3 regions of the Bacillus basilensis genome follow, and region 3 is predicted to be linked to each of the others. Evidence: riboswitches for the same ligand, from Rfam matches in the RefSeq annotation. Region 3 holds a riboswitch; each other region holds the start of a gene.
What was found. A riboswitch is a leader RNA that binds a small molecule or an ion and turns the genes downstream of it on or off. The one in region 3 is predicted to bind S-adenosylmethionine.
Positions count from the first base shown of each region.

Region 1: linked by a shared signal. The riboswitch ahead of ACQVV1_RS09240 (M20 family metallopeptidase) and the one ahead of ACQVV1_RS23650 (methionine ABC transporter ATP-binding protein) in region 3 are both predicted to bind S-adenosylmethionine.
Region 2: linked by a shared signal. The riboswitch ahead of mtnW (2,3-diketo-5-methylthiopentyl-1-phosphate enolase) and the one ahead of ACQVV1_RS23650 (methionine ABC transporter ATP-binding protein) in region 3 are both predicted to bind S-adenosylmethionine.

Region 1 is NZ_JBNTQO010000003.1:535,717-546,663, forward strand. Features, by position in the region: gene ACQVV1_RS09215 (BlaI/MecI/CopY family transcriptional regulator) at 564-968, shown strand; gene ACQVV1_RS09220 (M56 family metallopeptidase) at 968-2,827, shown strand; gene ACQVV1_RS09225 (hypothetical protein) at 2,973-3,170, opposite strand; gene ACQVV1_RS09230 (VOC family protein) at 3,306-3,698, opposite strand; gene ACQVV1_RS09235 (AAA domain-containing protein) at 3,812-6,121, shown strand; SAM riboswitch class I at 6,197-6,298, shown strand; gene ACQVV1_RS09240 (M20 family metallopeptidase) at 6,387-7,592, shown strand; gene ACQVV1_RS09245 (Lrp/AsnC family transcriptional regulator) at 7,761-8,201, opposite strand; gene ACQVV1_RS09250 (SDR family oxidoreductase) at 8,370-9,134, shown strand; gene ACQVV1_RS09255 (TetR/AcrR family transcriptional regulator) at 9,509-10,075, shown strand; gene ACQVV1_RS09260 (alpha/beta fold hydrolase) at 10,134-10,947, shown strand, end outside.
Region 2 is NZ_JBNTQO010000002.1:269,200-280,146, reverse strand. Features, by position in the region: gene ACQVV1_RS04930 (carbon-nitrogen family hydrolase) at 1-85, opposite strand, end outside; gene ACQVV1_RS04925 (pyridoxal phosphate-dependent aminotransferase) at 100-1,278, shown strand; SAM riboswitch class I at 1,343-1,450, shown strand; gene mtnW (2,3-diketo-5-methylthiopentyl-1-phosphate enolase) at 1,515-2,759, shown strand; gene mtnX (2-hydroxy-3-keto-5-methylthiopentenyl-1-phosphate phosphatase) at 2,756-3,415, shown strand; gene ACQVV1_RS04910 (methylthioribulose 1-phosphate dehydratase) at 3,412-4,050, shown strand; gene ACQVV1_RS04905 (1,2-dihydroxy-3-keto-5-methylthiopentene dioxygenase) at 4,028-4,540, shown strand; gene ACQVV1_RS04900 (hypothetical protein) at 4,848-5,123, shown strand; gene ACQVV1_RS04895 (DUF3909 family protein) at 5,170-5,502, opposite strand; gene ACQVV1_RS04890 (NAD(P)-dependent oxidoreductase) at 5,504-6,385, opposite strand; gene ACQVV1_RS04885 (serine hydrolase domain-containing protein) at 6,390-7,526, opposite strand; gene ACQVV1_RS04880 (GGDEF domain-containing protein) at 7,617-8,909, opposite strand; gene ACQVV1_RS04875 (nitroreductase family protein) at 9,239-9,856, shown strand; gene ACQVV1_RS04870 (hypothetical protein) at 10,092-10,310, shown strand; gene ACQVV1_RS04865 (DUF3915 family protein) at 10,507-10,875, shown strand.
Region 3 is NZ_JBNTQO010000017.1:22,319-33,265, forward strand. Features, by position in the region: gene ACQVV1_RS23620 (arsenate reductase family protein) at 179-544, shown strand; gene gcvH (glycine cleavage system protein GcvH) at 586-969, shown strand; gene ACQVV1_RS23630 (hypothetical protein) at 1,026-1,502, shown strand; gene ACQVV1_RS23635 (toprim domain-containing protein) at 1,584-1,928, shown strand; gene ACQVV1_RS23640 (thioredoxin family protein) at 1,932-2,240, shown strand; gene ACQVV1_RS23645 (hypothetical protein) at 2,395-2,739, shown strand; SAM riboswitch class I at 2,865-2,972, shown strand; gene ACQVV1_RS23650 (methionine ABC transporter ATP-binding protein) at 3,150-4,175, shown strand; gene ACQVV1_RS23655 (methionine ABC transporter permease) at 4,168-4,833, shown strand; gene metQ (methionine ABC transporter substrate-binding lipoprotein MetQ) at 4,857-5,669, shown strand; gene metQ (methionine ABC transporter substrate-binding lipoprotein MetQ) at 5,742-6,548, shown strand; gene sufC (Fe-S cluster assembly ATPase SufC) at 6,788-7,573, shown strand; gene sufD (Fe-S cluster assembly protein SufD) at 7,589-8,881, shown strand; gene sufS (cysteine desulfurase SufS) at 8,881-10,101, shown strand; gene sufU (Fe-S cluster assembly sulfur transfer protein SufU) at 10,091-10,522, shown strand; gene sufB (Fe-S cluster assembly protein SufB) at 10,571-10,947, shown strand, end outside.

The DNA.
Region 1 (10,947 bases), on a different contig from region 3:
TCCCTATATAAATAGGGATTTGTGTATCGGTATATTGTTCATTGGAAAAGGTTGTATGAAGTCTAATATATGAGAATTTTTACATTTGTGAAAATGATGTGGGGAAAATTGTATTGAAATAATATTTATAAAAGGGTACGCTCCTTACTGGGAGGTAAGGGGCACAGGAAATGCAAATTTATTTGTAATTTGCTAAGTTGATTATAACATATATACCTGTCTATACATGTTGCGAAATTGTGAACATAACTAATATTTAGTAACTAAGAATAGCGAATTTTGTTTGAGTTATGATTTTTTAAAGGAGTTTAACAAAAAAAAGAATTGATAACAAGTCCATTTTTGTTATTGTTTTGGAGAATAATAATTAATGTTGTTTCTCGCGCATCGATATGGGATGAATAGAGGAATATTTGCTATGATTCTACAGAAAGAATAGCTTATTGTATTATTTCTGAATATTACCTTTATATTGATTCTTCTAAAAATAGTTGACGTTTTAGGATTACACTTGTAATATTGAGTTGTAGATTACAAGTGTAATATAAAAGGTGGGATTTTAAATAATGAAAGAATTACCTAAAATATCGGAAGCTGAGTTAGAAGTTATGAAAGTTCTTTGGTCAAGATCTCCTCAAACAGCAAATGAAGTGATTGAAGCGCTAGAAGTAACGATGGACTGGAGGCCGAAAACGATTCGAACGCTTATTAATCGATTAGTCCAAAAAGAAGCTGTTTCTTACCATCAGGATAAAGGGCGTATGTATGCTTATTATCCTTTAGTGTCGCAAGATAGTTATCTACATGTAGAAACAAAATCGCTTCTCAAACGTTTCTATGGTGCAGCATTTAAACCTTTACTTGTGAATTTCTTAAAAGAAGAAAAGCTGTCCTCAGAGGATATTAACGAACTCAAACGTATTTTAGATGAGAAGAATGAGGAAAATCAAAGGAAGGATAAATCATAATGATAGATATGTTTGTAAACGTCTATCTACCTGGCTTTTTTGATTGGGTGGTAGAAACCTCCATTATGGCAAGTATATTAGTTGGTCTAATCTTATGTATCAAAATCTTTCTTAGAGATAAGTTACCCCCACGATGGCAGTATCTATTATGGATAATATTAATTGTAAGACTTTTATTACCATGGTCACCAGATAGTTCCTACAGTATCTATTCTATTCTTTCGTACAGTAATGGAATTCCAGTTACTTCTCACCAAGACTTCGCAGATCGTCGTATACAAGAATCGACAGCTATAGGTGGTACAAAGACCTATACATATGGTTCTACACAAACAGCTAAAAAAGATAAGAAACAAACGCATAATAATGAAAAGCAAAATGACAAATCGGTTTCATTTTATACAATCGTTTTATATATTTGGCTTGCTGGGGTTATCATTCTATGTTTTGCCACCATCATTATGAATAAGCGTTTACTTTTCTATATAAAAAAGCAACCCGTTATTACAGATGAAAAGATTAGTGAAATCTTTGAGAGCTGTAAGGAATCTATGTCCGTTAAGCGAGATATCCCACTTCTCTCAGCTGGGAAAATTGCGAGTCCAACTGTTTTCGGATTCCTTAGACCAAGGTTGTTATTGTCAAGTGCACATATGAAAGTATTAGATGAGCAACAGTTACGATATATCTTTCATCATGAACTAGCTCATATTAAACGAAGAGATGTTGGTGTAAATTGGCTTATGCATATGTTACTAATTCTAAATTGGTTTAATCCAATTCTTTGGTATGCCTACTCATGCATGCGTGAAGATCAGGAACTGGCGTGTGATGCATTAGCTCTTACATATATAGATTCAGAGGAAAAACTTGCATATGGTCATACTATTATTACCCTTTTAGAACACTACTCAAGTTATTATCAAGTACCAAGCTTAGCGAACTTAAGTAGAAATAAAAGAACATTAAAAAGGAGAATTCTTATGATTAAAAAATTTAAAAAGAACTCGTATCGTTGGTCTGCATTTGGAGTTGTTGCTATTCTTGCTGTATCATCTGTATCTTTATTAAATGCACATGCTGATATACCAACTAACCAGCAGAAAGAAACAACAGAAGTGAAAAATAATTTTAAAACAGCAAAAGCACAAACTGAAGTTCCTATTCAGCAAATTGTAGAGAAGATGATTGGTACAAAAGAACAAGCATTTGCAGAATTTCATGTTTCAGAAGGGCGATATGAATATTTACTTGAAGAAATGGAAGTGGCACAGAGTCTGTTAACAAAAGAAGAATTTGATAAATTCATCAAATTGCAAACAGAGGGATATATTATAGACAAGAAGATAAGGTCAGTAGGGAAACCTGAATATTTAGAACGAGACGATCAAAAAAAAATAGAGGAGAATAGTAAAGCTATTGAACCATTATGGGGGAAAATTTATTCGCATTTCACATCTCGTCCATTTGATTTTCCAATTAAGAAACCTAATTATGTAGCAAAAGGTTATGAACTGAAGAGGGAAAAAGTTGAACCAGTCGTTACAACAAAAAAGCTGGATCCTATCATGAGCTCAGAATATAGAGCTGGGGAGTTTGGTTATACAATTTATCAATCTTCCATTTTAGAAAGAGTAAGAGATCCATTTTATCAATGGATTAATGACAATGACAAGATAGAAAATTATGAACTGGAAGGAGCACAATTCACCTTTGGTAAAATGACTGGAAGTAATATAAAGGGCATGAAAATGATTGTTCCTGCAAAAGGAAAGGACAGTTCTTATCAAGTTGTAATTATTGATGATGTGTTAAATAAGGCTGAACTAGAGAAAATTATGATTTCTTTTTTGAAATAAAAACAAAGCCTCAAGAAAAGAAATAGGGAAACATCATATTTCTTTTTATTTATATAATTAAATGTAGTTAGTAAGCCAAAAATGACGATCATACTAAAAAGTAATACTTCTATAAGCGCATCAGTTTTCTCATGTTGCAAAGACTTTATAAAGAAATCCCATTTTGTTTCATAGGGAAGGTTCTACCTAACACCATTCCATTTATAAAATAGACAATACTTAATAGAATTCTTCCAACAAATAAGGCAGCTGTTTTTATATTCCAATCCTTTATCTTGATTACATAAAGGATTGGAAATAGTATAGGTATCCAAAAAACAATAATAAAGACTGTATTTACCATTCTCTCCTCCTAACAAAATAATTATGTTTTTAACCTTGGTGAATTCTCAGGTTGGAGGTATGTTTCATTGTTACTGGTTAAAAACAAGGGCCGGAATTCCGGCTCCTTTTCTATCCCGCAACATAAAGGTTTACTTTATCTCTTGGTTTCAAAAAACTCAATCCATTCCCCATCAGGACCCGCGAAGAATATGTAACGTGTTCCATCCGGTAATGTTTCGATTTCTTCTCCTAGTAAAAAGGTTACTCCATGTTTCTTGAGTCTTTCAATTTCTTCTTTTAATGAATCCACTTTAAAGCAAATGTGATGTACTTTTCCTTCTGCCGGAAGAGAGGAGTTGTAACCTTCAATGAGTTCCAGTATCGTTTCCTTCGATTCTTCCACACCTAAAAAAGCGAGTTTTAAGTCTGGGTTTGGATGTCCCATTCGCTTAATAAGCTGTAAGCCAACTACTTTTTCATAAAAAGTTATAGATGTTTCTAATTTAGCAACCATAAGTCCAACGTGTTCTATTCTTCTAATTGGCATGTAGATTCCTTCTTTCTGAAAATTTTATATGTAAAATAATATTGAAAATTAAGAAAATAAGCAAGATAAAAACCTTACAAATTTTAGCGTGTTATATGGTATAGTGAGAAAGTATGTTTGGGGAGAAGGAAGGAGATTATACGATGAATACACCTACTCAAACTCCTTCATTATCGGAAACGATGAAAGAGTGGCATTATGCATTAGCGTATGAAATTAAACATTGGAAAACGATAGGTGGTAGTAAAATTTCTATCATGAACGGTCGTTTTTTATATACAGATTATGAAAGTACAGTATATGTATTTCAGCTTATTTCGGAAGTAAGCTTACCTGAAGGTTCACCTATTCGAATTGAGTTCGATGGTGAGGAAGCGACAGGAGAAGTATTATCTGTACATGGATTAGAAATAGAACTGAAGTTAAATGATTATATACAAGGCGAAATAAGAGAGGCTGTTTTATATAGTGAACCGTGGCAGCTTTTAGAGCAACTGCAAGAGCGATTGAAAGAGGCGCATAAAGATAAGCTAAAACGTAATCGTATAAAGCGTCTTGTTGATGGGACGAGCAGTCCGAAACATATTGAGAAGATGAAAAATCCGAAAAATGAATTGGCGTATCGTTCGTTTTACAATCCGACAACGTACGTGTGGGGACCGCCTGGAACAGGGAAGTCTTACAATTTATCACGTATTATTTCGGCTCATTATCAAAAAGGAAAATCGGTACTTGTGTTAGCTCATAGTAACGCAGCAGTGGACGTATTAATGAGTGAAGTAACGAAGCAAATTGAAAAGAAAAAGAAATGGACGCCTGGCGAAATTGTTCGTTACGGTTATAGTCAACATGAACATATAAGAAATCATGAAACGCTACTTGCGTCGAAGTTAGTTGAAACGACGAACGGATCTTGGGGAGAAGAAAGACTCTATTTAGAAGAGACACGACAAGATCTTCGTGAAAAGATTTTATCGTATAAAGCAACATCTGCTGATAAGAAGCGTATACAAGAGATTGAAAGTGATCTTCGAAAGCAAAAAGCGAAAATTAAAGAAGTAGAAAAAGAATACATTGAAAATGCGAAAGTAATCGGCGCAACTTTATCGAAATGTGCCATTGATTCACTTATTTACGAGCGTACATTTGATTTAGTTGTTGTAGATGAAGTGAGTATGGCATATGTTCCGCAAATTGCATTAGCTGCTTCACTTGGAAAACGTATCGTCGTTTGTGGAGACTTTTTACAGTTACCTCCAATTGCGATGGCAAACCATGAACTCGTTCGCAAATGGCTCGGCGAAGATATGTTTTACCATGCTGGGATTGTTGAGTCTGTTAATAAATCAGAAGCACATCCGAACCTGTTTATGTTGCAGGAACAAAGACGTATGCATGCGGATATATCTAAGTTTACAAACTCATTTATTTATAAAAATAGAGTATACGATCATCCGTCAGTTTCAGAACGTAAAGAACTTGCGAAACTACAACCGTTCGCAAATGAAGCGAGTATTTTATTTGATACGAGCTTAATGGGAGCTTTTTCGTTAAAGGATGCTGCTTCAGGATCGCGTTTTAATATTATGTCTGGTTTAGTAGCGATGCAAATGATGTTAATCGGACTGTTAGATGGTGTGCAATCGATCGGTGTTGTGACACCTTACAGGGCACAATCCCGCTTTTTATCAACGTGTATTAGAGAAATGTTACAGAGAACGAAATATCAACACATACCTGTTTTAGCAGCGACAGTTCATAAGTTTCAAGGTTCTGAAAGAGATATGATGATTTTTGATACGGTTGATAGTTATCCGCAAGAACGCCCTGGCGTGTTATTCTTTGACCATAAAAACCATCGTCTCGTCAATGTAGCAGTGACAAGAGCGAGAGGGAAGTTCATTCAATTATCGGATTGCCATTATATGCGTAAAAATCTTTCAAGAAAACAAGCGTTATCACAATTAACAGCTCATATAGAACGTCATGGAGATGTGTATGATCGTACGACATCAAGGCAATTGTGGGAACGAAAAATATCGAAACGATTACGCTGGTTTATGGAAATGAATCTTGAGGAAACGAAAGGGCTATTAAAAGATATTTTAGCTGCAAAACGAAAAATCATTATTTCACTTCCAAGTACAAAACAAGTAGATAAACGAGTATGGCAAGCGTTAATGCGTACAAATGCGCAAATAACAGTGTATAGTGATGGACCAGTTCCACTGAAAAATGTAAAGTTACAAAGGCAAAATAAAGCCTTCCCATTTATCGTAATCGATGATGAAATCTTTTGGGCAGGGGCACCGCTTACATCTCAAATGATGTTTGAAGGTAGTATAGAATTTCCGTACGTATGTGCAAGACTGCAAGCACCTGAGGCAATTGGTGTATTAAAAGGATTTTTAGATATTCGGTAAATTCGGATAGGAATTCCTTGACTTTTATTTGAAATGAACTTAGAATGAATGTAATTTAATATAATTTTATGAAAATTCTTATCACGAGAGGTGGAGGGACTGGCCCTACGATACCTCGGCAGCGGATTCTTTATGAATACTGTGCCAATTCCAGCAAGGTAACTTGAAAGATAAGAAAGAAGCTCATTTTGACTGTATATACAGAAGCCTCTTTCTATCTTTTAGAAAGAGGCTTTTTTACGTGAAAATAAAAGGGGGAAGACAAATGGGAGCGACTGGAGTAACGTCACAAAGAAAAACAATTGAAGAGAGTATCGAAAGAAATAAGGAAAAGTACATAGAAACAAGTCATGATATTCATGCGAATCCGGAGATTGGTAACCAAGAATTTTACGCATCTAGAACGTTAAGTTTATTGCTAGGTAGTGCAGGATTCCAGTTGCAGCACAATATAGCTGGACATGAAACAGGTTTTATCGCACGAAAAAGTTCAGGGAAACAAGGACCAGTTATCGCATTTTTAGCTGAGTATGATGCTTTACCAGGACTTGGCCATGCGTGTGGTCACAATTTAATCGGCACAATTAGTGTTGCAGCAGCAATTGCATTATCAGAAACGCTTGAAGAAATAGGCGGAGAGGTTGTCGTTTTCGGAACACCGGCAGAAGAAGGTGGGCCAAACGGTAGCGCAAAATCGAGTTATGTAAAGGCAGGTTTATTTAAAGATATTGATGCGGCGCTTATGATTCATCCGAGCGGAAAAACAGCAACAACGAGTCCTTCACTAGCAGTTGATCCACTTGATTTTCATTTTTACGGAAAAACAGCTCATGCTGCAGCTTCACCTGAAGAAGGGATTAACGCATTAGATGCGGTTATTCAGCTGTATAACAGTATTAATGCACTTCGTCAACAACTTCCGTCAGATGTGAAGATTCATGGCGTTATTACAGAAGGAGGAAAAGCACCTAACATTATTCCTGACTACGCCGCAGCAAGGTTCTTCATTCGTGCAGCAACGCGAAAAAGATGTGCGGAAGTAACAGAGAAAGTGAAAAACATCGCACAAGGGGCAGCGCTAGCAACAGGTACGAAAGTAAAAATCCATCAATTCCAAAATGAGATCGATGAATTACTCGTAACAAAAACATATAACGACATCGTAGCGGAAGAACTAGAATTACTAGGTGAAGAAGTAAATCGTAAAGAAAGACTTGGCATTGGTTCAACCGACGCAGGAAACGTAAGCCAAGTCGTACCGACCATTCACCCGTACATTAAAATCGGCCCAGATGACTTAATTGCACATACGAATGAATTTAGAGAAGCAGCACGCTCAGAATTAGGAGATAAAGCATTAATTACATCCGCAAAAGCATTAGCAAATACAGCGTATCGATTAATTACGGAAGAAGGGCTGTTAGAGAGGGTGAAGGAGGAGTTTAGAGAAGCGCAGAGGAATCAGGGATAAGGGGATTAAGGTGCTCTTTTCGAAGCACAATCTAATTAATAAGTAGAGATATAAAAAAGAACATTGAAATATCAATGTTCTTTTTTGTTTACTAATCATTGGTTTTGTTGGTTTTTCTCATAAAGGAAAAACTTTTACTGTTAGCGGGGGATAATACGTATCCCTTTATCAGAACGACAATTTTTCCTCAAATTCACTCTTTAATACAATTAAAGGAGATGATAAGCCAAATTGCATTAAAGAGTCTAAAAATGTAGCGAGAGAATCCATCGAATCGCTCATGACCTTCATCATATAATTAAACTCTCCGCTAATTCGATATAAATCTGTTACTTCAGGAGCGGCATTACAATATTGGATAAAATCAGAGCATTGGCTCGTTTTAAACATGATGAATGCTTGAATGTTCTTATTAATTTTGGAAGGCTCAAATTTCGTTCGGTAAGCCGCTATAACTCCTTGATCTTCAAGTTTATTAATACGCTCTTTTACAGCAGGCTGCGTCATGGATATAATTCGTCCTATTTCTGAAACGGAAATTCTCGCATTTTCATACAACAAGTTCATTATTTTATGATCAGTTTCATCCAGTTTTACAGCGTTTTGCATTGTGTAGCCTCCTTATTTTGTTTTCTAAAGTAAATCATGAATTATAACTATAATATCATAAGCTAACGAATTGAATTACCTATAAATATATATTTAAAATTATTGGTGTTTACATGAAAATATAAGTATAGGTTTTTATCAAACGGAAATTTAGGAAGGATGGAAGAAATGAAGAATCTTGATGGGAAAATCGCGTTAGTAACAGGGGCAAGTCGCGGTATTGGTCGTGCGATTGCGATGAGATTGGCAAACGACGGTGCATTAGTAGCGATTCACTACGGCCGAAATAAAATAGCTGCAGATGCAACAATTAGTGAGATTGAATCGAATGGAGGAAAGGCATTCTTAATTGAAGCAGATCTCAATTCAATGGATGGTGTCAAAAAGATAGTAGAACAATTGAAGAATGAATTACAAATAAGAGTTGGTACATCAGAGATTGATATTTTAGTAAACAATGCAGGGATAGGTACACAAGGAACGATTGAAGATACGACAGAAGAAGTTTTTGATGAAATTATGGCAGTAAATATGAAGGCACCGTTCTTTTTAATTCAGCAAACATTACCATTACTACGAGCAGAAGGGCGAATTATCAACATTTCATCAGCTGAAGTACGACTTGGTTTTACAGGCTCAATTGCATACGGTTTAAGTAAAGGTGCACTAAATACGATGACACTGCCTCTTGCTAAACATCTCGGAGAAAGAGGTATAACAGTGAATACAATCATGCCTGGATACACGAAGACAGATATGAATGCGAAATTGCTAGATGATCCGGAAATACGAAATTTTGCTACGAATTCATCTGTGTTCGGACGAATAGGGCAAGTTGAAGAGATTGCAGATGTAGTAGCATTCCTTGCTTCTTCTGATAGTCGCTGGGTAACAGGGCAAATTTTAGATGTTTCTGGTGGGTTTTGTTTATAGGGGCACTACTCCATACCCATCAAGCTAATCAAGTAAATTACTAGATATGAAACGATCCTTGTTTCATATCTGGTAATTTATAGAAAGGTATGCATGATAAAGAAGTCTATTAAAACGTGATTTTTTCGCTAGACAACTTGAATCAGGGGGCATTTCTTTTTCTTAAGTTGATGGGCATGTATGGTGACCCCTATTAGACGATAGTGAATTAACAATTTCGGGGTTCAGTTCAACTTTATTCAAAATAAGATTTTTTTGCAGTAAAATCAATGTTAGTGGAACTTTTTTAATCAAACTTTTTTAAAAATTAACATAAATACTTGCAATATTTAAATTAGTACTATATAGTTCTAGTTATGACAAAGGTAAAATTAATGAATCAAAAACGTGTGATTGAAGTAGCTGCAACATTATTTTTAGAAAAAGGGTTTGCTTATACAAGTATGGATGAATTAGTACGTGTAAGCAAAGTTTCAAAGTCTAATGTGTATTATCACTTTTCTAATAAGGAAGTATTATTAGAAGGGGTCGTTGATTATTGGATTGAAATGTATCAATCTGCAATTGATGACGTACTTTCTCAGAACCAATTTTTAGTTGAAGATCGTATCCAACTGTTTTTAAAGCAATTATCACAAGGAGTTCAGTCGAGAGAGTATAAGGGGAGCTGTCCATTTATTACTCTTTATATTCAAAGTCCTAAACAGGCCACGCAAATAAAAGAAAAAATAGGTCTTTTTTTTACAGGATTACAAGAGAAAGTTTCTCTATTACTTAAACAAGGGGTAGAGAATGGAGAATTCAGAAATACGATTAATATTGATGAGGTTGCATCACTTTTTATTACAAATCTTGAAGGAGCGTTATTTATTTCAGAAACATTGAAGGATGCAACTGTAATCACGAAAACAGCAGATCATTTTTTAAAATTGCTTCGATAAAAGAAGCTTTTTTTTTACATCAAATTAGTACTGATTAGTACTACAAAGGGGATTTTATATGAGAACAGTATTTTTAACTGGTGGAACAGGCTTTATTGGAAAACAATTAGTGAAAGAATTAGCCAAAGAGGATGTTAAAATTCTTCTTTTAGTAAGGTCGAAAAGTAAAGCAATACGCATTTTTCAAGAAAGAGGCATCTTAAAAAAGGCATTTATGCACTTTATTGAAGGTGATTTGACGAAAATAGATTTAGGTCTAAGTGCTGAAGATAAGGAGAGGGTATTGAAAGCGGATGTGATTATTCACGCAGGAGGCCCCATGGATATTCAAGCGACAAGTAAAGAGGCAGCTTCCGTATTTTTAAATGGCGCCAAACATATTAGTGAATTAGCTAAAAGTATTCATCAATTGAAGGGCTTGCAACAATTTATTCATGTTGTAGGTTATATGAGTCCCTTTGATGATAAAAATAGTAAGATTGCAATTGATGTGTTTAAAGAAGGAAACAATTATTTGAAAATAAAAAACCCATATGAGAGAACAAAATTTTTAGCAGATCTTTATATCCGTCACCAGGCATCAGCGGTAGGTTATCCGCTTTCTGTAATTAATCCGCCAACTGTAGTCGGTAGTAGTAAAACAGGGAGTACAGAGCAGATAGCAGGATTAGGTTTGCTTGTTATGAGTATGCGAAGAGGGCTCATGCCAGTGATTCCTGGAGGTAAGGGATATAGGTTACCTCTTATTTCAAACGATGAGCTTGCGAAGTTTATTGTGCAGGTTTTCAAATTGGAGCAACCGACTATTCAAACATATACACTTGTTGAAGACAAACCGCACGATCAGAACATTGCTGAATTATTAAGTATTA
Region 2 (10,947 bases), on a different contig from region 3:
TTTTTTCAGCCCCATTCTCATTTTTTTCTTTACAAAATACTGGAAAGATTATATCATTTGTCACTAGAATTGTAACAACTTTCAAAAGAGGTGGAAAGTATGAAATTATTTCAACCTTCTGAGATAGTAACATCATTGCCAACACAATTTTTTGCTTCACTTGTTGCAAAAGTTAATAAAGTCGTTGCAGCTGGTCACGATGTTATTAATCTAGGTCAAGGTAATCCAGATCAACCAACGCCGCAGCATATCGTAAAAGCTTTACAAGATGCTGCAGAAAAGACCATTCATCATAAATATCCGCCATTTCGCGGACATGAAAGTTTAAAAGAAGCCGTGGCAACATTCTATCAACGTGAATATGATGTAGTAGTAAATCCAAAAACTGAAGTTGCTATTTTGTTTGGTGGAAAGGCTGGATTAGTAGAATTACCAGTTTGTTTTACAAACCCTGGTGATTCTATTCTCGTTCCCGATCCAGGCTATCCAGATTATTTATCAGGAGTTGCTTTAGCAAAAGCACAATTTAAAACAATGCCGCTTATTGCAGAAAATAATTTTTTACCAGATTATACGAAAATTGATGACTCTATTGCCGAGCGTGCAAAATTAATGTTTTTAAACTATCCAAATAATCCTACAGGTGCTACTGCATCAAAAGATTTTTTTGATGAAACTATTCATTTTGCTAATAAACACAATATATTAGTTGTTCATGATTTTGCTTACGGTGCTATTGGGTTCGATGGTCAAAAGCCTGTTAGTTTCTTACAAGCAGACGGTGCTAAAGATACAGGAATCGAAATTTACACATTATCGAAAACTTTCAATATGGCTGGCTGGCGCATCGCTTTTGCTGTAGGGAATGAAAGTGTGATCGAAACAATTAACTTATTACAAGATCATATGTATGTTAGTATTTTTGGTGCAGTTCAAGATGCTGCCCGCGAAGCACTATTAAGTTCACAGTCTTGCGTAATAGACCTTGTAAATAGTTATGAATCTCGAAGAAACGCTCTTATTTCAGCTTGTCACTCAATTGGTTGGAATGTAAACATTCCAACAGGATCATTCTTTGCATGGCTTCCTGTACCAAAAGGTTATACATCTGAGCAATTTTCTGATATTTTACTAGACAAAGCACACGTTGCGGTTGCTCCTGGTGTTGGATTTGGTGAACATGGCGAAGGGTACGTCCGTGTTGGTCTCTTGCATACAGAAGATAGATTACGAGAAGCCATTAATCGAATTGATAAATTAAATTTTTTCAAAAAATAATTGACAACGCGAATAATATCTGACAAAATTCAGTTATCTTAAAAATTTAAACATTTCTAAATACTTCTTATCAAGAGCAGGTGGAGGGACGAGCCCGACGAAACCCGGCAACCGATCTACATAATTGTAGACACGGTGCTAATTCTCGCAGCATTACGCTGACAGATAAGGAGCTGGTTGTAAAAAAACCTCTCCTTAGCTGAGAGGTTTTTTTATTTAACTAGGAGGTTTTAACAATGAGCGGAATAATAGCGACGTATTTAATCCATGATGATTCACATAACTTAGAAAAAAAGGCCGAGCAAATTGCACTCGGATTAACAATTGGCTCTTGGACCCATTTACCAAATTTATTACAAGAACAATTAAAACAGCATAAAGGCAATGTCATTCATGTTGAGGAATTAGCTGAACAAGAACATACCAATTCGTATTTACGAAAAAAAGTAAAACGCGGGATTATTAAAATCGAATATCCGTTATTAAACTTCAGTCCAGATTTACCAGCGATTTTAACGACTACCTTTGGAAAGCTATCACTTGATGGCGAAGTAAAATTAATTGATTTAACTTTTTCAGATGAGTTAAAAGAGCATTTTCCTGGTCCAAAATTCGGGATAGATGGTATTCGAAACCTTTTACAAGTACATGAGCGTCCCCTTTTAATGAGTATTTTTAAAGGAATGATTGGACGAAATATTGGGTATTTAAAAACGCAATTACGCGATCAAGCAATTGGTGGTGTAGATATAGTAAAAGATGATGAAATATTATTTGAAAATGCATTAACACCTCTTACGAAACGCATTGTATCGGGAAAAGAAGTTTTACAATCCGTATATGAAACATACGGACATAAAACGTTATATGCCGTAAATTTAACAGGACGAACTTTTGATTTAAAAGAAAATGCGAAACGTGCAGTGCAAGCTGGAGCTGATATTCTATTATTTAACGTATTTGCTTACGGACTAGATGTACTACAATCACTTGCAGAAGATGATGAAATCCCAGTTCCTATTATGGCACATCCTGCTGTAAGTGGTGCTTATTCAGCATCCAAGTTATATGGAGTTTCATCTCCATTATTACTCGGAAAGCTACTACGTTATGCTGGGGCTGACTTTTCATTATTCCCATCTCCATACGGAAGTGTTGCGCTAGAAAAAGAGGAGGCTCTTGCTATCTCAAAATATTTAACTAAAGACGATGCATTTTTCAAGAAGAGCTTTTCTGTTCCGTCTGCTGGTATTCATCCTGGTTTCGTTCCCTTTATTCTACGAGATTTCGGTAAAGATGTTGTTATTAATGCTGGTGGCGGAATACACGGACATCCAAATGGGGCGCAAGGCGGCGGTAAAGCTTTCCGTGCTGCAATTGATGCTACTTTGCAAAATAAACCACTCCATGAAGTAGATGACATAAACTTGCATAGTGCACTACAAATATGGGGAAATCCCTCTCATGAGGTGAAATTATGAGTATTCAAGTATTTTGTGATTTTGATGGCACGATTACAAATAATGATAACATTATGTCCATTATGGAAAAATTCGCACCACCAGAAGCCGAAGAAGTAAAGAATAGAATTTTATCACAAGAGCTATCTATTCAAGAAGGTGTTTCTCAATTATTTCAATTAATACCTACTAATCTGCACGATGAGATTATTCAATTTTTAATAGAGACTGCTGAAATTCGTAATGGTTTTCATGAATTTATACAATTTGTAAATGAAAATGACATTTCTTTTTACGTTATATCAGGTGGAATGGATTTCTTCGTCTATCCACTCTTACAAGGACTCATTCCTAAAGAGCAAATTTACTGTAATGAAACTGACTTTTCAAGTGAATACATTACCGTTAAATGGCCTCATCCTTGTGATCATCATTGTCAAAATCATTGCGGATTATGCAAATCATCTTTAATCCGTAAATTAAGTGATACGAATGACTTCCATATTGTGATTGGAGATTCAATTACTGATTTACAAGCTGCAAAACAAGCAGATAAAGTATTTGCCCGTGACTTCCTTATTACAAAATGTGAAGAGAATCATATTGCTTATACACCTTTTGAAACATTTCATGATGTTCAATTTGCATTAAAACATTTGTTGGAGGTGAAATTATGAAACAACTGTTTCGTCAATGGTTTGACTTAAGCGAGATAAAAAAAGAATTAACAACACGAAATTGGTTTCCAGCAACGAGTGGTAATATTTCTATAAAGGTTAGTCATGAGCCACTTACTTTTCTTATTACAGCAAGTGGTAAAGATAAAACAAAAACGACTCCAGATGATTTTCTCCTAGTAGATCATCTAGGGGTTCCCGTATTAGAGACTGAATTACGCCCTTCAGCAGAAACAATCTTGCATACGCATATTTATAACAATACGAATGCTGGATGCGTACTTCATGTTCATACAACTGATAATAATGTCATCACAAACTTATATAGTGATACCGTCACCCTTCAAAATCAAGAAATTATTAAAGCTCTCGATATTTGGGAAGAAGGTGCAACAATCCACATTCCTATTATTGAAAACCATGCCCACATCCCAACGCTTGGAGAAACCTTCCGAAAGCATATACAAGGAGATTCGGGAGCAGTATTAATCCGTAACCATGGTATTACCGTATGGGGCCGAGATAGCTTTGATGCAAAGAAAAGATTAGAGGCTTATGAGTTTTTATTCCAATTTCATATAAAACTATTATCAATTCAAGGAGGCGTTTCTAATGGCGCAAATTCGTATTCATGAAGTAAATACTCGCATTGAAAATGAAGTGGAAGTATCTAAATTTTTACAAGAGGAAGGTGTTTTATATGAGAAATGGAATATTTCTAAACTTCCTCCTCATTTAAATGAAAATTATTCGTTAACAGATGAAAACAAAGCTGAAATATTAGCTGTGTTTTCAAAAGAAATCGCTGATGTTTCAGCACGTCGAGGTTATAAAGCACATGATGTAATTTCACTTTCAAATAGCACACCTAACCTTGACGAATTATTAATTAATTTTCAAAAAGAACACCATCATACTGATGATGAAGTTCGCTTTATTGTTAGCGGGCATGGCATCTTTGCTATTGAAGGCAAAGATGGGAAATTCTTTGACGTTGAACTTGAGCCAGGTGATCTCATATCTGTTCCTGAAAATGCAAGACATTATTTCACCTTGCAAGATGATCGTCAAGTTGTAGCTATTCGTATTTTTGTTACAGCTGAAGGCTGGGTTCCAATCTATTAAGGTAGTTAGTTGAATAAAAGGACTTGGATCCCCTTTTCCAACCTTTTATTCACTCTACATATATACATCCTCCTATGGAACAGGCTTATTTCAAAAAATGAAATAAGCCTGATTTTTTATTTTCTCAAACGTATGAGTCCTTCTGTTCAAAAACAATCTTCTCCTTCTATTTTTTAAGGGTATTTCTTAACACTTTTTGAACATTTATTGAACTTTTTTTGAATTTTTTCTGAAAATTCTGTTTTGTATATGATATACTACAAATAACTAAGAAGGAAAAGAATATCGCAAACAGAGGGGGATAATCATGAGTTTACTTATCGCACTTATACTAGGGGTTACGTGTGGAGCACTTCCTGTTATTCTAGGAGCTATTATGGAAGAGTTAGAAGTTGGTGTTTTAGGTTTTGTCGCATCTTGTGTAAGCGCTTTACTTTTTGGTTTGTTCGGCGCTATTCCTGTTTCAATTCTGTCTGCATTTTATATAATACGCCATGCTCGTGCAAAACAATTTGGTCCTAATCACATCGCGCAAGTTATTCCATTCCCAATTGAACGATGCCGCCGTGCTTCTAGCTTATAATTATAAAATTAAATATAAATAAATAAAAGTCCTCAAATGAGGACTTTTATTTATTTTCTTCTAGAAATTGAAACAATTCTTGTAAATGTAGGACATCTTCACTATAGCTAACAGATACGTGGCATATACCATCAATCTCTGCTTGCATATAAAGATCAACTCCATCTTGATCATATTTCAATGCCAAATAAAACTCCATTTCTTCTAGCATCTTTTTTGAAGTTCGAATAACGTAATGCCCTTTCTCATCTCTTCCATATTCGAATTTCGGTTCAAAATCATATTTTTGTTTAAAAGCTTCTTTTTGTTTTTCATTAATTTGTACACAAGTTGCTCGTTGTACAGCATCAATCATCTCATCAAATTTTTGAAGATCCATCTCACTTACCCCCTATGTATTTTTTGTATAACACTTGTGTTCCGCTATCCTCTTCCCCGTCTTTCATTAACTCTTCATACAATTCCTTCGCCAAACTTAAACCCGGTACTGGTAATTTTAATTTTTCAGCCTCATCTAAAGCAATCTTCATATCTTTCATAAAATGCTTTACATAAAATCCTGGTTCAAAATCTCCCTTTAACATTCGAGGAGCTAAATTACTCAATGACCAACTACCCGCTGCCCCAGTAGAAATACTCTCTAATACTTTATCTGGATCTAATCCAGCTTTTTTCGCATAAGCAACAGCTTCACATACCCCAATCATATTAGAAGCAATCGCAATTTGATTGCACATTTTTGTATGTTGTCCACTTCCAGCTGGTCCTTGCAACTGAATATTTGTTCCTAGTTTTTCAAATAACGGTAAACATTTTTCATATATTTCTTTCGCGCCACCGACCATAATTGCGAGTCTTGCTTCTTTCGCACCGACGTCTCCTCCAGATACAGGCGCATCTAACGTATATACATTCTTTCTTTTACCAGCTTCATTAATACGCTTTGCCAATGTTGGTGTAGATGTCGTGAAATCAATTGCGATTGTTCCTTCATTTGCATTCTCCAAAACCCCATCTATCCCAAAATACACTTCTTCTACATCATGTGGATATCCAACCATAGTCATTACAACATCAACTTGCTCTACTAACTCTTTCGGTGTATCACACCAATTTGCACCATCTTGCACTAAAGAGTCTGTCTTCGCTTTCGTTCTATTATATACATATACTTTATGACCATCTTGCATTAAATGATGAACCATACTTTTTCCCATTACTCCAATACCGATGAAACCTATTGATAAATTTTTATTTTCCATTTTCTCATCCCCTTTGTTCTAATAAATCACTTACCATCTTTCGGAACTCTTTATTAAAATCATCATCCATACTATTTTTCACATTTGAAAATAAAATAACAAAAGTCCCTTTTTCTTTATTAAAATTATTGAAAGTGTTCCAACCAGATAGTACACCATGATTATGAAAATAATCCGGATATATGTAAAAACTAAATGCATATTTCCGTTCTGTTGAAGGTGAAAACATCACTTGTATACTTTGTTCAGAAAGAAGTTTCCCATTTATAATCGCTTCGTCTAACTTCTTCATATCGCCAACTGTTGTATACATCTCACCGCATCCATATAACCAATCCATTAACAATTTTTTTGCAGGTTCAAGTACATTCTCTTTCTTTACATATCCTTTAGTAAAATGCTGATCTTCCTGAGCCATATTTCCCATACCGGATTCATGCATTTCTGCTTTAGTAAATATATTTTCTTTTATGTAATCTCCTAAAGGTTTTTTTGATATGCTTTCTATAATGTAGGCAAGCACCATATAATTATAATCTGTATATTTCCAACCTGTGCCTGGTGGAAATTCTAATTTTTGGCTTCCAATCCAATTTACTAAGTTTATACGAGAAGCGGCATTCACTTTCCCTTTTCCGCTTTCTGGTAAACCTGATGTGTGTGTTAACAAATGATATAAAGTAATATTTTTATCTACTGGAAAAGAGGGAATATATTTATTTACATTATCTTGAATATTTAGCTTCCCTTGTTCCTGTAGCTGCAAAATAGATGTGGCCACAACTGTTTTCGTAATAGAACCGACACGATATTTCGTTTGAGGTGTATTCTCTATCTTATTTTGAACATCAGCATACCCATATCCTTTATTCAATATAACATGCTCTTTATCTGTTACTAAAACTGTTCCATTAAATTGCTTTCCTATTAAATATTGATCTAACTTTTGAGATATACTAGCATAATCAATTTGCTGTTCTTCTTTTTCTTCTATATTCTCTTGTACTTCTGATTCAATAGTAGGATTCACCTTAGTGGTTAATACAGTGCTTTCCTTTATATTGGGGTTATAGAGAAAATAGTATACTCCACCACAAACTACAACTGACAGCGAAGCCATCTTCATTATTTTTTTTATCATGTTGTTCCTCCATAATTCCTTCGTTCAAAATCCCCCCTACATTCTATTATCGAACAATAAAAAAAAATCGCAACAATTTGTTGCGAAAAATCACTTTTTTTCTTTTCTATATATACACACTTGATTTTTTCCATTTTTTTTCGCTTCATATAATGCAATATCCGCTCGTTGCATTAATTCTTCTCTTGTAATTCCTTGTTCATATAATGCAACTCCAAAACTCGCTGTTAATTTTGAAATTCCTGAGAATTGCTTTGTTTCAATGAAAAATCGTAATGATTCCGCAACCTGAAATGCTTCTTTTTCTACTGTATTAGTTACTAAAATAATAAATTCTTCTCCTCCCCACCTTGCAAACACATGTTGCTGCTCCACTTTAGATTTCATAAGCTCTGCAAGCTGAATTAATGCTAAGTCACCAAAATCATGGCCATACGTGTCATTTACTGTTTTAAAATTATCTATATCAAATAAAATAAGTGCTATGTTTTCATTATTACGCATCGCATTATCCCATTCTGCCTCTAGTATTTGTTGGAATTTCAAACGATTATAAATCTCTGTTAACGAATCTATCATAGCAAGCCTTTCTTGTTCTTGATAGATTTCATCTAATTCTGTAATCTCTGTACACTTCACAATAAATCTTGATAAATCTTCTGGCAATGGTGTCGCACGCAATAAAAAAGTTGACACTTCCCCTTCATAATTGGTCATCTTAATTCTTCTATCATATGATAATGTATCATCTAACCATGTTATATCATGAGTTGTTGAATAGTATCCATTTTCTCTAATGAAATGTTCAGCAAATACTAAATGTTGCTCACGATAGGCAAACAAATTTTCATATCCAAAAAACTCTAAAAAATTTGTATTACAATCAACAATCTCATCATCTTCTACTATAAATAATAGATCATTTTGAAAATCAAACATCGTTTGAAGTAGTTCTTGTTGCAAACTTACTTGCCGTACTAAAGAAAGCTGATACAAACTCTTATTCACTTCCTCTAACACCATTTGTGGAGTCACAGGGGCTATTACAATATTACGTATTCCTAACGTCAGCACTTCTGCAAACTCGCTTGTTATATGTTGATCCCAAATGACAATAAATGTACCCTGTGGATTATACATATTCTTTATATATTTTATTTGAGAAAAATCTGTTACATACATAATTACAATATGTGGTTTAGTCCTCTGAAACAATAATTCTCCTTCTTCGAAACTATTTGCTATAAACATACATTTTGGATGGATATTTTCTATCGTTTGTTGATGTGTGCATCCATTTTCTATATAAAGGACATTTAACTGAAGATCTTGTAATACATTTTGGAAAACCGTATTCTCTAATAAAAAATGTAGTATGTTCATCACTAGTCTTCACTCACTTCATATATCTTGTTCTACTGAATTCCTCACAAACATTTTAAAAGATTGTTCTCTAAAAACTCTAATCAGTGAGGAATTCATATTAACAAGCTAATTGAGAATGTTCTCTTCGTTTTTTCACTCTATAAATTCCTTTTTTAGTGTATGATTATAAGAATTGTATCGTTTGTATGAATGCCCTAGCTTCCCCTTTAAAACTTGACAATTAAAATAAATATATTATATTCTTAAATTCGACAACTTACAAAATGTAAGTAGAATATATTACATGTATTTTTTCATAATTTGATTTGTAATTTGGAGGATATATAATGACAAACGACAACTTTTTTAATGTTCTATACGAACGCACATCTACACGTGCATTCAACCCAGAAAAAGAAATTTCATCTACAGAGTTACACGAGATTCTAAAGGGCGCTGCTCAAGCACCTTCTGCTTGGAACTTACAGCACTGGAAATTCCTCGTATTCCAAGGTGAAGATGTACAGAAACGATTGCATCCAATTGCTTATAACCAGCAACAAATCCTTGATGCTTCAGCTGTAGTCGCTATTTTAGGTGATTTAGAAGCTTATAAAAACGTTGAACCAGTTTATGCTCCAATTGTAGAACAAGGATTTATGAAAGACGAAGCAAAAGAGCGCTTAGCTAAAAATATTGAGTCTGCATATGCTCGTGAACAATTCCCAAGAGATGCAGCCTTTTCAAATGCATCTTTAGCAGCAATGCAACTTATGCTTACGGCTAAAGCAACTGGCTGGGATACTTGTGCTATTGGTGGTTTCAACCCACAAGCACTTACAGAAGAATTCAATGTTTCATCTCGTTACGTACCAATTATGCTTATTACAATTGGTGAATCAACTTTAAAAGGTCATCCTGCACCTCGAATGAGCGTAGAGCAAGTAAGTGAATGGGCAAAATAATAAAAAACGAAGGTAATTTCATTACCTTCGTTTTTTTATGTTCTGTCACACATCCGTAATATTACAATGTATTATTCGACATCTACATATAAAAAAATAGTAAATTTCATGCTATTCCCATACAAATAAATGGCGTTTTGTGTCGAATTTTGTTAAAGCAACGAAATATAACCGTGTATTTTTGTTACAATTGTGATACAATGATAACAAATAGATAACAAGAGAGGGATTTTCATTGAGTTCATACGGAAGCTTTATCGCACTTTTATGTTACATAGTAACTGTACTGCTTCTATATTTTATTGGCGATGCTGCAAACATTTCAGTTTTACAATTTCCAAAAGAAGAAGCGTTCCAATTAGAATCAGAAAAACATACTGCAAGATCCATTGTACCACTACTCCTAGCTCTTCCTGTATATATCATCGTTTTATATAAAAGCAAAAAAGTGTAAAGGCTCCCTATTTCATTCATTTCGGTGGTCTTTACATTTTTTTGTGATATCTATCCTATTTTAAACATCATCCCGTAATAAACACCCAGCTAGTCTTTTAAAATGAGAAAATCCCCTAGAAAAAATTCCACTCTCTGTCCAGTCACTCATTACCGAACTTACATAGATTATAAGTGTGAAGGGGGTGATGAGGATTATGTTTGGATCATTTGGATGCTGTGATAACTTTAGAGACTGTCATCATCATGAAAGAGAGTGCAGACATCATGAGAAAGAGAAAGAGAAAGAAGTAGTTAGACCACAACAACCAGCTGTATGTAACGTACTTGCTAGCATTTCAGTTGGAACAGAGCTTTCTCTTTTAAGCATTAAAGGTATCGGATCTTTCAACAATGTAATTTTTGAAGGTTTCGCTAACGGTGTTGCTCTTTTCTCTGCTTTAGCTCGTAATAATAATGACAAAGATAATAAAGACGACGACAAAGATGATAAGAACCGTCAACGTAATACTTTTAATGGTATTTTACGTGTATGCCCAACTGATATCGTTGCTATCGCTATCTAATTCTGTTCCTTATCCTCTATAGTAAGAAAATAAGATTTACTTTTCTCATAGAAAAAACCTGAGACCGATTTC
Region 3 (10,947 bases):
GAATCAAAAAAATTTATATATTTATTTTTTCTTAACAAATGGCGGGAAAATAAGGAAAATTCGCAGGATTATTAAAATTTATCACGAAATAAGTAAAAGTTTAGCGAATAATCGTTTGAAATAATAAAACGTTTTCTATATGATAAAGGTAAAGGTTAGTAAAAAAGTAGGTGAATTTATGACAGTAACATTTTATTCATATCCAAAGTGTGGCACATGTCAAAAAGCAAAGAAATGGTTTGAGGCAAACGATGTAGCATATGAGATGATTCATATTGTTGAAAATCCACCATCAAAAGAAGATTTACGTAATTTACATGAAAAAAGTGAATTACCATTAAAAAAATTCTTTAATACAAGTGGAATGCGTTACCGTGAACTTGGTCTGAAAGATAAGTTGAAAGATGCAAGCGAAGACGAAATGTACGAGCTTTTAGCATCTGATGGCATGTTGATTAAACGTCCAATTGTAACAAATGGAACGAATGTAACACTTGGTTTTAACGAAGAGCAGTTTGAAAGTGTGTGGAAAAAGTACCAATAAGGTATTTTTACATAATTAATACATTCACTGGAGGTACAGTCATGAGCATTCCAAATAATTTACGTTACTCTGAAGAACACGAATGGGTAAAAACTGAAGGTAATGAAGTTGTTATCGGTATTACTCACTTTGCACAAGGTGAGCTAGGCGATATCGTATTCGTTGAACTTCCTGAAGTAGGTGCAACAATCGAAGCTGACGAGCCATTCGGAAGCGTAGAATCTGTTAAAACAGTTTCTGAGTTATACGCACCTGTAAGCGGTAAAGTTGTAGCAGTAAACGAAGAATTAAGTGACCAACCAGAACTTGTTAACGAATCTCCATACGAGGGTGCATGGATGGTTAAAGTTGAACTTTCTGATGCAAGCCAAGTTGAAAAGTTATTAACTGCTGAAAAATATGCAGAAATGACAAACCAAGACTAATTATAGTCGACTAAAGGACAGCCTTTGTGCTGTCCTTTTTTATTTTATGTAAAATAATGAACGTAAAATCATATACTAATTATCGTGTAGGAGAACGTTTTTGGAAAAACTTTTCGTTTAAGTTTTATGCAGTTCTAGCTGCTTGCGCTTTTCTTTGTCTAGCTTCAGCGGCTAGAACAGTCGGTCATTTCACTTCTGAACTTGAGGCGAAAAGCGCCTCTAGTTCAGGAGTTCCAATGCCCTCTTGTTCTAAGCAAGCCGCTTGCGCTTTTCATTATGATCCAGCTCCAGCGGCTAGATTGTTCGGTGGTTTCGCTTCTTCCTGCAAGGCAAAAGGCGCCTTTACGTCAGAAGCTCCATCCCACTCACAATCTGAACGAGCCGCTTGCGCTTTTCATTATGATCCAGCTCCAGCGGCTAGAACAGTCGGTCATTTCACTCCTTCACTTGAGGCAAAAGGCGCCTCTAGTTCAGGAGTTCCAATGCCCTCCTGTTCTAAACGAGCCGCTTGCGCTTTTCTTTTGCAAAAATAAACAGGAAACAACATGAAAATAACGAATATACTATATACTAAGTTAAAGGTTGTATAGTATATGGTGATCGGGTGATGACATATGATTTATGTAGAAAAAGTCATTATTGTAGAAGGTACATCAGATAGAAGAAAGATTGAATCTATTATTCGTGAACCGGTGGAAATTGTTTGTACAAATGGTACAATTGGTTTGTCGAAAATGGATGAGCTCGTTGATCAGTTTTTTGATAAGGAAGTGTATGTGCTAGTGGATGCTGATGATGCTGGAGAAAAGTTAAGGAAACAATTTCGAAAAGAATTTCCGCAAGCAGAGCATATTTATATTGATCGCTCGTACCGAGAAGTGGCAACTGCGCCATCTTCACACTTAGCAAATGTATTATGGGGAGCTGACATTGACGTTTATACAGAATATTTACGGTAAGGAATGATAGAAGTGATTGACTGGACAGGAGCCGAAGCTACAGCCTTAATAGAGAACGAAGAAAAAACAGTGCTATATGTATATACTCCAATGTGTGGAACATGCCAATTAGCAAAAAAGATGTTAACGGTTGTTGAGATGACAATTGAGGATCTGAAAATTGGGATGTTAGATTTAAATTATGCTCCGCATTTAGCGAAAGAGTATGGAATCGAAAGTGTACCGTGTTTACTTGTTTTTGAAAATGGGACACTCATGAAGAAGATATATGCATTTCATTCAGTTGAATATTTATATACGGAATTAAAGTAGGCGGCAAAGTTTTTGCCGCCTCGACATATTTCTTGGGAAATATGTCGAGATGCAGGGTGATTACAGTATTTGTCGAGCGAAAGTAACAGGATTGCTCTTTAGTGAGAGGGAATGGTATGTGTAATAGAAAGTGATATGAAGGATGTGATTTAGGGTGAAATTATATTCTTTGCTGCAATCATTTGTAAATTACGCTAATGGTCAATATCATTTAGAGCCGCTTTTAAGACAAGGAGAGAAAACTGTTAATTTCCGCTTTGGAGATGAAAGTTGTTCGTTACAAATTTCAAGAGATTATATAGAGCTGTTACATGAGGAAAGAGGAACGGAGCAGATCGTTTGTGTAGATGAGGAAGATATAAAAGAATTGGTGAACGGCAATGTACGATTGCAAATGCTAATGAATGATGGACGAGTGCAATATTCGGGAACGTATCGAACGATGCTATTGGTTGAATCGATGTTTCATATATGTAAACCAATGTCAGTAGGTGCTTAAAATTCTGAAGTTTCATTTTTTACGAAAATTTCTGTTGACATGGTGTGTGGATATTGATACAATTCAATTCATAAAATATAGACAATTTCATAAATTACAAATCAGACGAAAATGTAATCTGATTTCTCTTATCAAGAGAGGTGGAGGGACTGTGCCCTGTGAAGCCCGGCAACCGTCAACTTATGTTGAAATGGTGCCAATTCCTGCAAAGCAAATGCTTTGAGAGATGAGAGAGAGGGATAATGTTGTTATATACGCATATAAACCTTTCTGCTTCTCTAAAGCGGAAAGGTTTTTTTGTTGTTTGAATGTGGAGGACATTCAAATAATAAAAGTAGTGATAACGGTGGACTACACGCATCAAAAATAAAAAATTGCGGAGTATGTCCAAACAAAAAGGGGTGAACATCATGATTTTATTAGAAAATGTAAAGAAAATATATAAAGCAAAAAGCGGTGATGTCACTGCTGTAGATAATGCCAATTTAAAAATAGATAAAGGTGAAATATTTGGTGTTATCGGATATAGTGGCGCTGGAAAAAGTTCTTTAATTAGATTATTCAATCAGCTAGAGAAACCAACTTCTGGCCAAATTACAATTGCAAATCGTGTCATTTCAGCCATTACAGGAAGCGAACTTCGTAAGGCAAGGCAAGAAATTGGAATGATTTTTCAGCACTTCAACTTACTTTGGTCACGAACTGTACGTGAAAATATCGAGTTCCCACTTGAAATTGCAGGTGTCGATAAGGCGGCGAGAAGAAAACGTGTTGATGAATTAATTCATCTTGTTGGTTTAGAAGGAAGAGGAGACGCGTATCCATCCCAGCTAAGCGGAGGACAAAAGCAACGCGTTGGGATTGCAAGAGCATTAGCTAACAATCCAAAAGTACTTTTATGTGATGAAGCAACGTCAGCTCTTGATCCAGAAACGACAGATCAAATTCTAGATTTATTATTAGATATTAATAAGCGTCTCGGTTTAACAATTGTACTCATTACACACGAGATGCACGTAATTCGAAAGATTTGTAATCGTGTTGCGGTAATGGAGAAAGGAAAGATTGTAGAAACAGGTCCAGTACTTGATGTGTTCCGTAATCCGCAGAAAGACATTACGAAACGATTTGTACAGCAGTTAACGGATTCTGAAGATACAAATGAAACGATTGAAAGTTTAATTGAAAAGTATCCAGATGGAAAAGTAATTCGTTTGCAGTTTATCGGTGAGGCTGTAGAAAGACCAGTGCTTCAAAGATTAATGCAGCGCAGTGATATAGAAGTTAGCATTTTGCAAGGAAATATCGCACAAACGAATAACGGCTCTTACGGTAGTTTAGTTGTTCATTTAAATGGTGAGGAAACAGCGATTCAGCAAGCAATAGAGGGAATACATCAAGATCAAGTAGAGCTGGAGGTGATTGCACATGGATAAGTTACTCACAAACGTTGATTGGAATCAAATGTTAGAAGCAACTGGTGAAACGTTATATATGACGGCAATCGCAGCTCTTGCCACATTTGTTTTAGGACTCATTTTAGGATTGTTACTCTTTATGACAGCGAAAGATAATTTATGGGAAAACAAAGCGGTTAACACGGCGATTGGAGCGTTCGTAAACATTTTCCGCTCGATACCGTTCATTATTTTAATCATTTTATTAATCCCATTCACAAAGATTCTGCTTGGAACAATTCTTGGAGCGAGTGCTGCACTTCCGGCTTTAATTATTGGAGCGGCACCGTTTTACGCAAGAATGGTTGAAATTGCCCTTCGTGAAATTGATAAAGGTGTAATTGAAGCTTCAAAAGCAATGGGAGCAAAAACAAGCACAATTATTTTGAAAGTGCTAATTCCAGAATCGTTACCAGCATTAGTGTCTGGTATTACAGTTACGACAATTGCTTTAGTAGGCTATACAGCAATGGCGGGAGTTGTTGGTGCTGGTGGCCTTGGAACACTTGCTTATTTAGAAGGGTTCCAACGAGGAAATAATGACGTAACAATCGTTGCGACAATTTGTGTATTACTAGTTGTATTTTTCATTCAGTGGATTGGTGATCGTGTAACGACTCGAATAGATAAAAGATAATAAAAAACGAGAGGATGTTTCAAATGAAAAAATTATTACTTACAGCACTTATTTCAACTTCTATTTTGGGGTTAGCTGCTTGTGGCGGGAAAGATAAAGATGAAAAGAAACTAGTTGTGGGGGCTTCTAACGTACCGCACGCTGAAATTTTAGAAAAGGCAAAACCGTTACTTGAGAAAAAAGGAATTGAATTAGAAGTGAAAAAATTCCAAGATTACGTGTTGCCAAATAAATCGTTAGCGGATAAGGATTTAGATGCAAACTACTTCCAGCACATTCCGTATTTAGAAAAAGAAATTAAAGATAAAAAATATGATTTTGAAGTGGCAGGAAAAATTCATTTAGAACCGATTGGTGTATATTCTCAAAAATATAAGAGCTTAAAAGAGCTTCCAGACGGTGCAACAATTATTATGAGTAATTCTGTTGCTGACCATGGACGTGGTTTAGCAATTTTACAAAAAGAGGGCATTTTAAAAATTAAAGATGGAGTAGATCCCGTTAAAGCAACTCCAAAAGATATTGCAGATAATCCGAAAAACTTAAAATTCAAAACGGATATCGAGCCTGGTTTATTACCACAAGTGTATAACAATAAAGAAGGCGACGCTGTTTTAATTAACTCGAACTATGCAATTGATGCGAAGTTAAATCCAGAAAAAGATGCAATTGCCATTGAAGGAAATGATTCACCGTACGCAAACGTAGTAGCTGTTCGTAAAGGCGATAAAGATAAGAAAGAGATTAAAGCTCTTGTAGAAGTATTACACTCTAAAGAAATTGAAGACTTTATTAATAAAGAATATAAAGGGGCAGTTGTTCCTGTAAAAGAATAATTGCTGTGTAAGGGTTGGTGTATGCCAGCCCTTTTTATAACTACATAATTATACAGGAGAAGGGGACATCATATGAAAAAGATTCTATTGTCAGTTGTTACAGCGCTGTCTGTATTTACATTAGCTGCTTGTGGAGGAAAAGAGGAAAATAAGCTTGTTGTGGGAGCTTCTAACGTGCCGCACGCTGTTATTTTAGAAAAAGCACAGCCAATATTAGAGAAAAAAGGTATTAAATTAGAAATTAAAAAATTCCAAGACTATGTGTTACCGAATAAAGCGTTGGCGGATAAGGATTTAGATGCGAACTATTTCCAGCACATTCCGTATTTAGATAAAGAAATCCAAGAAAAAGGATATAAAATTGTAAACGCAGGAAAAATCCATTTAGAGCCAATGGGCATTTATTCTAAGAAATATAAAAGCTTAAAAGACTTACCAGATGGTGGAACCGTGATTATGAGTAATAACGTAGCGGAGCGTGGCCGTATGTTAGCGTTATTACAAAAAGGCGGCGTTATTAAATTAAAAGACGGTGTAGATGTTGTTAAGGCGACAGTAAAAGATGTTGTAGAAAATCCGAAAAACTTAAAATTTAAAACAGATGTAGAACCTGGACTTTCACCAAAGTTATATGAAAATAATGAAGGTGATGCTTTATTCATTAATTCAAACTACGCAATTGATGCAAATTTAAATCCAACAAAGGATGCAATTGCGATTGAAGGATCAGACTCTCCATACGCAAATATTATTGCAGTTCGTAAAGGTGACGAGAAGAAAAAAGAAATTAAAGAGCTAGTAGAAGTACTGCATTCAAAAGAAATTCAAGATTTTATTAATAAAGAATATAAAGGTGCTGTACTGCCAGTAAGTGAATAAATATGAAGGAAAGGACTGGTAATTTTCCAGTCCTTTTTTCTTTATATAAATAAGAAGAAAGGTGTATCATAGAAAGGTGAAAAGGAAATACTTATATACATTTGTGAAAAAATTGTTACTTTTTTTCGTCGTTTGCGATATCATTTTATTTGATATAAAATTAGAATGAGAATAAAATGAGAATATGAACGTTTTAGGAATTTTTAAAATGTATATATAGGATTAATGGAGGTATTGAGATGGCTGGTTCTACATTAACGGTTAAAGACTTACACGTATCAATTGACGGCAAAGAAATTTTAAAAGGTGTAAACCTTGAAGTAAAAGGTGGAGAAATCCACGCAATTATGGGACCTAACGGAACAGGTAAATCAACTTTATCTTCTGCAATTATGGGTCACCCAAAGTATGAAGTAACAGAAGGTAGCATCATCATTGACGGTGAAGATGTATTAGAAATGGAAGTAGACGAGCGCGCACAAGCAGGTCTATTCTTAGCAATGCAATATCCAAGTGAAATTAGCGGAGTTACAAACGCTGACTTCTTACGTTCTGCAATTAATGCACGTCGTGAAGAAGGCGATGAAATTTCTCTTATGAAATTTATCCGTACATTAGATAAAAACATGGAATTCCTAGAAATGGATCCAGAAATGGCACAACGTTACTTAAACGAAGGTTTCTCTGGTGGAGAGAAAAAACGTAACGAAATTCTTCAATTAATGATGATTGAGCCAAAAATCGCAATCTTAGATGAAATCGACTCTGGTCTTGATATCGATGCATTAAAAGTTGTATCTAAAGGTATTAACCAAATGCGCGGTGAAGAGTTCGGTTGCCTAATGATTACGCATTACCAACGTTTATTAAACTACATCACTCCAGACTTCGTTCACGTTATGATGAACGGTCGTATCGTTAAATCTGGTGGCCCTGAGCTTGCACAACGTCTAGAAGCTGAAGGTTATGACTGGATTAAAAAAGAATTAGGTATTGAAGACGAAACAACAGAGCAAGAAGCGTAAGAGAGGAGCATAAACATGACAATCGGTACATTACCTTTCGATCAAGAAACAATCCGTCAACGCGCAAGCGAAGTAAACGAAGCTGCTTGGTTGACTGAGTTCCGCTTACAAGCTCTTGCACAAGCAACTGAACTTCCAATGCCAACGCCTGATAAAACGAAAATTGAAAAATGGGACTTTATCGGAAAAGGCGACGCTGCTAAGCAAGAGCCTGTAAGTTCTTTAACAGAGCTTCCAGAAGCAGTGAAAAACTTAATCGATGAAAATAACAGCGTATTAGTGCAACGTACTGGTACAACTGCGTTCGTTTCTTTAGCAGACGAAGCAAAAGAAAAAGGTGTTATTTTCACAGATATCGTAACAGCTGCAACTGAGCATGCTGAACTATTACAAAAGTATTTAATGAAAGATGGCGTGAAAGTAGACGAGCATCGTCTAACTGCACTTCATGCTGCATTAATCAACGGCGGTGCATTCGTATATGTTCCGAAAAACGTTGTTCTTGAAACTCCACTTCAAGCTGTATTCTTAGTAGACGGCGAAGAAGCTAACGTATATAACCACGTATTATTCGTAGCTGATGCGAACAGTACTGCAACTTATGTAGAAAACTACGTTGCAAATGAAAATGCTAAAGGTATTGCAAATATCGTAGCAGAAGTAATCGTGGAACAAGGCGCACAAGTGAAATTCGGTGCGGTTGATCTATTAGCAAAAGACGTAACAACTTACGTTAACCGCCGCGGCGTTGTAGGACGCGACGGCCGTATTGATTGGGCTCTAGGCCTTATGAATGACGGAAACACAATTTCAGAGAACGTTACGAACTTAATGGGCGACGGTTCATATGCTGATACGAAAACAGTAACAATTGGCCGTGGTAACCAAACACAAAACTTTACAACTAAAGTTGTTCACTTCGGTAAACACTCTGAAGGTTGGATTTTAAAACACGGTGTACAAAAAGATAGTGCAACATCTATCTTTAACGGAATTGGTAAGATTGAACACGGTGCATCTAAATCAAATGCACAACAATCTTCTCGCGTTCTTATGTTAGATGAAAAAGCTCGCGGTGATGCAAACCCAATTCTTTTAATCGACGAAGATGATGTAATGGCAGGTCACGCAGCTTCAGTAGGCCGCGTAGATCCATACCAACTATACTACTTGATGAGCCGTGGTATTCCAAAACGCGAAGCAGAACGTTTAGTCATCCATGGATTCTTAGCACCTGTAGTTAATGAGCTTCCAATTGAAGGAGTAAAGGCACAGCTTGTTGAGGTAATTGAAAGGAAAGTTCGCTAATGAATATTCATGAAATACGCAAACAGTTTCCAATTCTTGATCAAAAAGTGAACGGCAAACAACTTGTTTATTTCGATAGTGCAGCAACTTCTCAAAAACCAATTCAAGTCATTGAAACGTTAGAACGTTACTATAAAGAATATAATTCTAACGTGCATCGCGGTGTTCATACGCTCGGTACGAAAGCTACCGACGCGTATGAAGGTGCACGCGAGAAAGTTCGCAAGTTTATTAACGCGAAATCAATGGAAGAGATTATTTTCACGCGCGGAACGACAACTGCATTAAATACAGTAGCGGCTAGCTATGGTCTTGAAAATGTAAAAGAAGGCGATGAAATCGTTATTTCTTACATGGAGCACCATAGTAACATCATTCCGTGGCAACAAGTTGCTAAGAAAACTGGTGCAACGTTAAAATACCTTCCGCTTCAACCAGACGGTACAATTTCTTTAGAAGATGTTCGTCAAACAGTTACACCGAATACAAAAATCGTTTCTATTATGCAAGTATCAAACGTACTTGGAACGATTAACCCTGTAAAAGAAATCGGAGCAATCGCACACGAAAACGGTGCAATTATGGTCGTTGATGGTGCACAAAGTACACCTCATATGAAAGTAGATGTACAAGATTTAAACTGTGATTTCTACGCATTATCTGCTCATAAGATGTGCGGACCTACAGGTATCGGCGTATTATATGGTAAGAAAGAATTGCTGAACAATATGGAGCCAATTGAATTTGGCGGTGAAATGATTGATTTCGTAGATTTACAAGAATCTACTTGGAAAGAGCTTCCGTGGAAGTTTGAAGCAGGTACACCGATTATCGGTAATGCAATCGGACTTGGTGCGGCAATTGATTTCCTAGAAGAAATTGGTCTTGATAATATTGAAAAGCATGAGCATGAATTAGCGCAATACGCTTTAGAAAGACTATCAGAAGTAGACGGCGTTACAATTTATGGTCCAAAGCATCGTGCTGGTCTTGTTACATTTAATATTGAAGACGTACATCCTCACGATGTAGCGACTGTATTAGATGTAGAAGGTATTGCGGTTCGCGCAGGACACCACTGTGCACAACCGCTTATGAAGTGGCTGAAAGCTTCTTCAACAGCACGTGCGAGCTTCTATTTATATAATACAAAAGAAGAAATTGATACATTTGTTGAATCGCTAATCAAGACAAAGGAGTATTTCACAAATGTCATTTAATAATTTAGATACGTTATATCGTCAAGTTATTATGGATCATTACAAAAATCCTCGTAACCATGGCGTGTTAGAAGATAGTGTTACCGTTAACTTGAACAATCCAACTTGCGGCGATCGTATTCAACTTACGATGAAAGTAGAAGAAGGTATTGTACAAGAGGCGAAGTTTGAAGGAGAAGGATGTTCTATCTCAATGTCTTCAGCTTCAATGATGACACAAGCAGTAAAAGGTAAGAAAATTGAAGAGGCACTTCAGCTTTCTAAAATTTTCTCTGACATGATGCTAGGAAAAGAGTACGATGACAGCATTGATTTAGGAGATATTGAAGCATTACAAGGCGTATGCAAGTTCCCTGCACGTATTAAATGTGCAACATTAGCGTGGAAAGCGTTAGAAAAGGGCTTAAACGAAGATAAGTAATGTTACAGGTTCCTAAAAACGAGGTTATCTAAGGAGGGACACACCAACATGGCGAAGCAACTGCCAGATATCGGCGATTATAAATATGGTTTCAAAGACAAAGACGTTTCGATTTTCCGTGCTGGACGCGGTTTAACAAAAGAAATCGTTGAAGAGATTTCACGTATGAAAGAAGAACCACAGTGGATGTTAGACTTCCGTTTAAAATCACTGGATAAGTTCTATGAAATGCCAATGCCACAATGGGGCGGCGACTTAAACGACTTAGATTTCGATGAAATTACGTACTACGTAAAACCATCTGAGAAATCTGAGAAGTCTTGGGATGAAGTACCTGATGAAATTAAAGCAACATTTGATAAATTAGGTATTCCAGAAGCTGAGCAAAAATATTTAGCTGGTGTATCTGCACAGTACGAATCTGA